DNA from 2 places in the Leucobacter muris genome. Region 2 is predicted to be linked to the other one. Evidence: predicted binding sites of a transcription regulator. Region 2 holds the regulator's gene; the other holds the start of a gene.
What was found. Region 2 encodes LexA, which represses DNA repair genes until DNA is damaged. Its sites were predicted from a motif close to TCGAACANNTGTTCGA; they were not measured.
Positions count from the first base shown of each region.

Region 1: a site for LexA is predicted at 2,409-2,424, ahead of Leucomu_RS00915 (Rv2578c family radical SAM protein). Genes of this name have one in related genera too.

Region 1 covers NZ_CP035037.1:195,024-198,847, forward strand. The annotation lists gene Leucomu_RS00895 (YajQ family cyclic di-GMP-binding protein) at 1-9, shown strand, start outside; gene Leucomu_RS00900 (DUF3151 domain-containing protein) at 12-425, shown strand; gene Leucomu_RS00905 (adenylosuccinate synthase) at 586-1,872, shown strand; gene Leucomu_RS00910 (chorismate mutase) at 2,007-2,303, shown strand; gene Leucomu_RS00915 (Rv2578c family radical SAM protein) at 2,433-3,503, shown strand; gene Leucomu_RS00920 (3-methyladenine DNA glycosylase) at 3,610-3,824, opposite strand, start outside.
Region 2 covers NZ_CP035037.1:1,143,169-1,146,992, reverse strand. The annotation lists gene Leucomu_RS05345 (histidinol-phosphate transaminase) at 16-1,098, opposite strand; gene Leucomu_RS05340 (hypothetical protein) at 1,225-1,635, opposite strand; gene lexA (transcriptional repressor LexA) at 1,900-2,559, shown strand; gene Leucomu_RS05330 (methylenetetrahydrofolate reductase) at 2,654-3,559, opposite strand; gene Leucomu_RS05325 (uroporphyrinogen decarboxylase/cobalamine-independent methonine synthase family protein) at 3,556-3,824, opposite strand, start outside.

The DNA of each region.
Region 1 (3,824 bases), 950 kb from region 2:
TTCCGCTGAGCATGATCGGAGAGAACCTGCTGGGGCCCGAACCCACCCTTCTCGCGCAGGAGCCCGCCGTCACCGCGGCGCTCGCCGCGGGGGCGGATCCCGAAGCCGTCGTGCGCGAACATCCCGAATCGCCGCTCGCGTGGGTGGTGCTCGCCGACCGCGCCGATGCAGAAGGCCGCGACATCGAGGCCTACGCCTTCGCGCGCGTCGGCTACCACCGAGGCCTCGACGCGCTGCGCAAGTCGGGCTGGCGCGGCGCCGGGCCCGTGCCCTGGTCGCACGAGCCCAACCGCGGCGTGCTGCGCGCCCTCTACGCGCTGCGCCGATCCGCGGCCCGCATCGGCGAGCAGAGCGAGGTCGACCGGCTCACCGAGTTCCTCGACGGGGCCGACCCTGGCGCGATCCCAGCCATCGAGGCGCAGTAGCACCACCCGCTCCTGGCGAGAGATCCGGCGTCCGTGAGGCCGGATCCGCGGGCTCGGTCTCACCGACGCCGAATCTCCCACGGAGCCCTCGGGATCCTCCGCCACAGGTGCCGGGTAGACTGGGCCGGTATCTGCCACAGCTGCAAAGGAAGGGGCTGAGATGCCCGCAGTGCTCATCACCGGTGCCCAGTGGGGCGACGAGGGGAAGGGACGAGCGACCGATCTGCTCGGCAGCCGCGTCGAATACGTGGTCAAGTTCAACGGCGGCAACAACGCCGGCCACACCGTCGTCGTCGGCGACGAGAAGTACGCGCTGCACCTGCTTCCGTCCGGCATCCTGACGCCCGGCGTCGTGCCCGTGATCGGCAACGGCGTGGTCATCGACCTCGGTGTGCTCAAGCAGGAGCTCGACGCCCTCAGCAGCCGCGGCGTCGACGTGTCGCGCCTCAAGGTGAGCGCGAACGCGCACGTCATCACCGCCTACCACCGCACGCTCGACAAGGTGACCGAGCGCTTCCTGGGCAAGCGCCAGATCGGCACGACGGGGCGCGGGATCGGCCCCGCCTACGCCGACAAGATCAACCGCGTGGGCATCCGCATCCAAGACCTCTTCGACGAGAGCATCCTGCGCCAGAAGGTGGAGGCCGCGCTCGAGTTCAAGAACCAGGTGCTCGTCAAGATCTACAATCGCCGGGCCATCGAGGCCGACGAGGTGATCGCCGACCTGCTGAGCTTCCGCGAGATGCTCGAGCCGATGGTCTGCGACACCGGTCTGCTGCTGCACGAGGCGATGCAGGACGGCAAGACCGTGCTGTTCGAGGCCGGTCAGGCGACCATGCTCGACATCGACCACGGCACCTACCCCTTCGTGACCTCCTCGAACGCGACCGCGGGCGGGGCGAGCACCGGATCGGGTCTGCCGCCCCACCAGCTCGACCGCGTCATCTCGGTCGTCAAGGCCTACACCACGCGCGTGGGCGCCGGTCCGTTCCCCACCGAGCTCTTCGACGAGTTCGGCGAGCACCTGGCGAGCGTCGGCCACGAGTACGGCACCACGACGGGGCGCGCGCGCCGCTGCGGCTGGTACGACGCCCCCATCGCCCGCTACGCGGCCCGCATCAACGGCGTCACCGACTTCGTGCTCACCAAGCTCGACGTGCTGTCGGGGCTCGAGACGATCCCGGTCTGCGTCGCCTACGACGTGAACGGCGTGCGCCATGACGAGATGCCCGTCAATCAGAGCGACTTCCACCACGCGAAGCCGATCTACGAGGAGTTCCCCGGCTGGTCCGAGGACATCTCGGGAGCGCGCCGCTTCGAGGAGCTGCCGAAGAACGCGCAGGAGTACATCCGCGCCCTCGAGGCGATGAGCGGCGCCCGCATCTCGGCCGTCGGCGTGGGCCCGGAGCGCGAGCAGGTCGTGGTGCTCCACGATCTGCTCGACTGAGGCCGTCGTCCTGAGTGGAGTCGCGGGATCCTCGGGCGCGTGAGATCCTGCGGCTCCTCACCCCTCGGGGTCGAGGCCCCGCCTCCCCGGCAGCAAGCAGCCGCATGACGCGGAACGACGATTTGGAGCAACCCATGAGTGATCCGACCCCGCAGGAGCGCCTGGCTGCGCTGCGCTCGAGCATCGACAACATCGATGCGGCGCTCGTGCACATGCTCGCCGAGCGCTTCCGCTGCACCCAGGAGGTGGGCCGCCTGAAGGCCGACCACGACATGCCGCCGTCGGATCCGAGTCGCGAGGCGCGGCAGATCGAGCGCCTGCGCTCCCTCGCCGAAGACGCCCACCTCGATCCCGAGTTCGCCGAGAAGTGGTTCAACTTCGTGGTGGCCGAGGTGATCCGGCACCACCAGCACATCGCCTCCGAGCGCTGACTCGGGCCGGCGGCGCCGGGTGCCGCGGGCTTCGGGGAAGCGCTCGGGTCGATGCGCCGAGGGTTTCCCTGCGAGCCGCGCGCGCAATCGAGTCTTGCGATTCATTCGAACATATGTTCGAATGAATCCATGAGGTGGAGCGGGCAGCGGGTCGATGCGACGTCGGAGACGGCGCTGCCCGGGCTCGGTCTCGGCGAGGTCGCCGCGGTGCCGGGGCACCTGCGCACGGTGCGCGCCCCCGAGTTCGCCGGGCTCGTCTTCCACGAGGTGATCGCGAAGAGCGCGCTCAACCGGGTGCCCGCCTCGTCTTCGATGCCGTTCTCATGGACCATCAACCCCTACCGCGGCTGCTCCCACGCCTGCGTCTACTGCTTCGCCAGGGGCTCCCACCGATACCTCGACCTCGACACCGGCCGCGACTTCGACTCGCAGATCGTGGTGAAGGTCAACATCGCCGAGGTGCTCGGCCGTGAGCTGGGCAAGCCCGGCTGGCAGGGCGAGCACGTCGCGCTCGGCACCAACACCGACCCGTATCAGCGGGCCGAGGGCCGCTACCGGCTCATGCCCGGCATCATCGACGCCCTCGCCCGCAGCGGCACGCCGATGTCGATCCTCACCAAGGGCACGCTGCTGCGCCGCGATCTGCCGCAACTCGTCGAGGCGGCGCAGCGCGCTCCCGTTGCGCTGTCGATGTCGATCGCCGTCGCCGATCCCGATCTGCAGCGGTCGATCGAGCCCGGCGTGCCCAGCGCGAGGGCGCGGCTCGACACGATCGCCGCCGCCCGAGACGCGGGATTCGAGCCCGACGTCTTCGTGATGCCGGTGCTGCCGCATCTCACCGACTCGACCGCTCAGCTCGGCGCCCTGCTGCGCGACATCCGCGCCGCCGGCGCCCGCTCGGTCATGTACGGCCCCCTGCACCTGCGCTCGCACGTGAAGCCCTGGTTCTTCGCCTGGCTCGAGCGCGAGCACCCCGAGCTCGTGCCCGCCTACCGCTCGCTCTACCCGGGCAGCGCCAGCAGCGCCCCGCAGGCGTACCGTATGGAGCTGGCGGCGCGCATCCGCCCCATCATCAGACGCCTCGGCCTCGAGTGGGCCGTGCCCCGCGATCCTGCCCACCCGCGTCGCGGCGCCGCCGCCCGGCCGATGCCCGTCGATGCGCTCGCCACCCCCGGCGCGCCCGCGCCCACCCTCTTCTGAGGCGCGACCCGAGCGGCTCCACGTACGAGGCTCGGGGCGGGCCGGCCGACGGCACCTCGATCAGCGCGGACTGCGGGGCTGCGGACCGCGGTCGGCACCGCCGGGCTCAGGCCGCCGACCGCGCTCCCGCTTCGCCCGCGGCCGACGCCGCGCGCGCCTCCGCGATCGCCTCCAGCACCCGCAGCCGCAGCGCGTTCCCGCGCTCGGCGAAGCCGCGCTGTCGGCGCGCATACTCCCGCTTCCCGTCGGCCGCCTCGATCGGGATCGGCGCGAGCGGCGCCCCCGACGCTCCGACGAAGCCGGTCACGTCGTAGGGCGACG
Region 2 (3,824 bases):
GCGGCAGGGCGGGCGTCAGCGCGCAGTCGGCGTCAGCGCCGCGATCGCCTCGATCACGGCGGTGGTCTCGCTCTCGGTCCCGGCGGTGATGCGCAGGTGCCCCTCGATGCCGAGGTTGCGGATCAGGATACCCTGCGCGCGCAGCGACTCGAAGACCGCTGCCGGATCGTCGAAGCCGCCGACCAGCAGGAAGTTCGCGCCGGACGGGTGCACCTCGTAGCCGAGCTGCACGAGTGCGGCGGCGAGCCGATCGCGCTGATCGCGGATGTCGGCGACGGTGGCGAGCATCTCGTCGGAGTGGCGTATGGCGGCGGTAGCCGCGGCCTGCGTGAGCGCGGAGAGGTGGTACGGCAGTCGCACGAGGCGCAGGGCGTCGATCACGGCGGGGTCTGCCGCGAGATATCCGAGGCGCACGCCGGCGAAGGCGAAGGCCTTGCTCATGGTGCGCGAGACGAGCAGGCGATGGCGGCCGGGCAGCAGCGCGACCGCGCTCTCGCGCTGCGCGTCGAACTCGTGGTAGGCCTCGTCGACGATGAGGATGCCGTCGAAGGCCTCATAGGCGGCGAGGATCACCTCGCGGTCGAGCGGCGTGCCGGTGGGGTTGTTGGGGCCGCACAGGATGGCGATGTCGGGCCGGTGCTCGCGCAGGGCGCCGACCACGAGCTCGGGGGTGAGGGCGTAGTCGGCGGGGCGCGCAACGGCGATCCACTCCGTGTCGGTGCCCGAGGCGAGCAGCGGGTACATGGAGTAGGTGGGCGTGAAGCTCAGCAGCGAGCGCCCGGGGCCGCCGAACGCCTGCAGAATCTGCTGCAGCACCTCGTTCGAGCCGTTCGCCGCCCACAGCTGCTCGACGGTCAGGCCATGGCCGAGATAACCGGCCAGGGCCTCGCGCAGCTCGGTGAACTCGCGGTCGGGATAGCGGTTCACTCCGTGAACCGCCTGCGCGAGCGACTCCGCGATGTCGGCAACCACGCCCTCGGGGATCGGATGCGTGTTCTCGTTGACGTTGAGGCTCACCGGCACGGGATCCTGGGGAGCCCCGTAGGGCTGCTTGCCGACGAGGTTGGCGCGGAGAGGGAGATCGCTCAGGCTGGTCACCGCACCAGTTTAGAACCTCCCCGGGGCGCCGCCGGCTCGCGAGGCCGGCGCGCAGGGTCGGAACCTAGTGGGTGCGCCCGGGACGCCTTCGAACGCGCACGCTTCGATCGCTCAGGCTTCACACCCTCACGTATCGAGCTCGTCGGCCCCGAACACCGCGGGGCTGTCGGAGTACCGCAGCGGCACCGCGATCGCCTCGCCCGCCTCGATGCCAGAGCCGTCGAGCTGGTTGAGCTGCACGATCTCGGCGACCAGGTCGCGCGGGTCGGCCTCGGGGTCGAGCTCGGTCGCGAGCGACCAGAGCGAAGCACCGGGCTGCACGACCACGTAGTGGAACTGCTGGCCGGAAGCGCCCTCTTCCGACGCGAAGGCCTGGGGGCCCGCGAACGTCGCCGCCAGCGCGAGCAGGCCCGCGACCATCACGGTGGCCAGCGATCCGAAGACCACTCGCCCGCGACGCGTGAGGCGCAGCTTCGCGTTCGCCTTCGGGGGGCGAACCTCGTACGACTCGTGCTGCAGAACCGCCTGTGCGCTCATGGTGGTCTCTCCTGTTCTTCCGCGCCGCCGCGAGTATCACATCGGGGCGAACATCTGTTTCGAATATATCTTCGATGAATCGAAACCGCAAGCAAGATCTTCGAACACATGTTTCGATCTTTTCCGCGACACTCGAACACTTGTTTGGCGGTGTTCGAATGCAGCGGCTATGGTTTCGAGCAACGGCATCACTGAATCAGCAACCACTGACATTCATGGATCCGACCCTCCCGCCACCGCCCTCGGGCCTCGGAAAGGACAGCGATGAGCGACGCTCCCCACTCCCGGAAGCCCCTCAGCGAGAAGCAGCAGGCGATCCTCGAGTGCATCGCGCGCTCGGTCGACACTCGCGGCTACCCGCCCAGCATGCGCGAGATCGGCGACGCCGTCGGGCTCTCCTCGCTCTCGAGCGTCACCCACCAGCTCAGCCGCCTCGAGCTCGGCGGGTACATCCGCCGCGATCCGAACCGGCCCCGAGCACTCGAGATCCTCGTCGAGCTGGCGAGCACGAGCGCGGCCATCGCCGACGCCCCCGCGCAGCAGGTCGAGGAAGCCGCCTACGTGCCCCTGGTCGGGCAGATCGCCGCGGGCGTGCCGATCACGGCCGACCAGCAGGTCGAGGAGATCGTGCCGCTCCCCCGGCAGCTCGTGGGCGACGGCCAGCTGTTCATGCTGCGCGTGGTGGGCGACTCCATGATCGATGCGGCGATCTGCGACGGCGATTTTGTGGTCGTGCGCCAGCAGCGCGAGGCCGAGAACGGCGACATCGTCGCGGCGATGCTCGACGGCGAGGCGACCGTCAAGGTCTTCCGCCGCCGCGACGGCCACACGTGGCTGCTGCCGCGCAACAGCGCGTTCGAGCCGATCCTCGGCGACCACGCCGAGGTGCTCGGCCGCGTCGTCGCGGTCTTCCGCTCCGTCTGATCGCGCAGGCCGGGCCGGGGCCGCCCCCGGCCCGGCGTCGGCACGCGGTGGCGAGCGGCCGAACGCCGCGGAAGCGCCCGGCGCTGCCGTACCCTCAGCCGATCGGATCCGGCGTCAGCAGCTGCAGCTCGCGCAGCACGGCCAGCACCTGCTCGTGCCGGTTGAAGGTGTAGAGGTGCACCGACGGGGCTCCCCCGGCGAGCAGCGCGCGTGCGAGGTCGACCGTGTGCTCCACGCCCAGCTCGGGCGCGTATCCCCCGGCCTCCTCGAGTGCCCGTTCCAGCCCCTCGGGGGCCGGGCGACCCGCCAGCGACGCGACCTTGCGCAGCTGCGCACTCGTCGAGACCGGCATGAGCCCGGGCAGCACGGGGATCCGCAGCCCCGCGCTCTGGGCGTCGCCCACGAAGCCGAGGTACTCCTCGGCCCGGAAGAAGAGCTGCGTGACGGCGAACTGCGCGCCGGCCTCCTGCTTCTCGATGAGCCATTCGATGTCCTGCGAACGCGATCGCGACAGCGGGTGCCCGTTCGGGTACGCGGCCACGGCGGTGCGCCCGACGCTCGTGAGCGGCGGTCGCTCGGCGCGGGCCTCGGCGACCAGATCGACCAGCTCGAGCGACGACAGGGATCCCGTCACCGCAGGGTCGTGCTCGTCGAGCCCCCGCGGCGGGTCGCCGCGCAGGGCGAGGAAGTCGTGCACGCCGGCGTCCATGATGCGGTGGATCGTCTCGCGCACCGCATCGCGGCTCTCACCGACCGTGGTGAGGTGTGCGAGCGGCAGTGCGTCGGTGTGATCGCGCAGGTACTTCAGCAGGTCGAGCGACGCGTCGCGGTTGGACCCGTTCGCCCCGTAGGTGACCGAGATGAAGTCGGGGCCGGCTGCGGAGAGGTGCTGCACGGCGTGCCCGAGGGCGAGGGCGGCGGCGCCGCTGCGCGCCGGGAACACCTCGAAGGAGAAGCGGGCGCGGGTGGGCGCGCTGCCCGCGAGCGGCAGCGGGCTCACGACGCCGCTCCCGCCAGGGCCTCGGACGCCAGCTCGGTGCCCCGCACCCGAGCGGCGATCTTGGCGAAGGCCACGTCGCGGGCGAAGTCGGGCGAGCCGTGCCGCGGCTTCTCGTCGATGAGGTAGGGCGAGAACCCGCAGTCGTCGGTAGAGCCGAGCAGCTCGGGCGGCACGAAGCGCGCCGCCCGCACGAGCTGGTCGCGGATCTGCTCGGCCGTCTCGAGCCTCGGATGGGTGGGGTTGGTCACGCCGATGAGCACGCGCG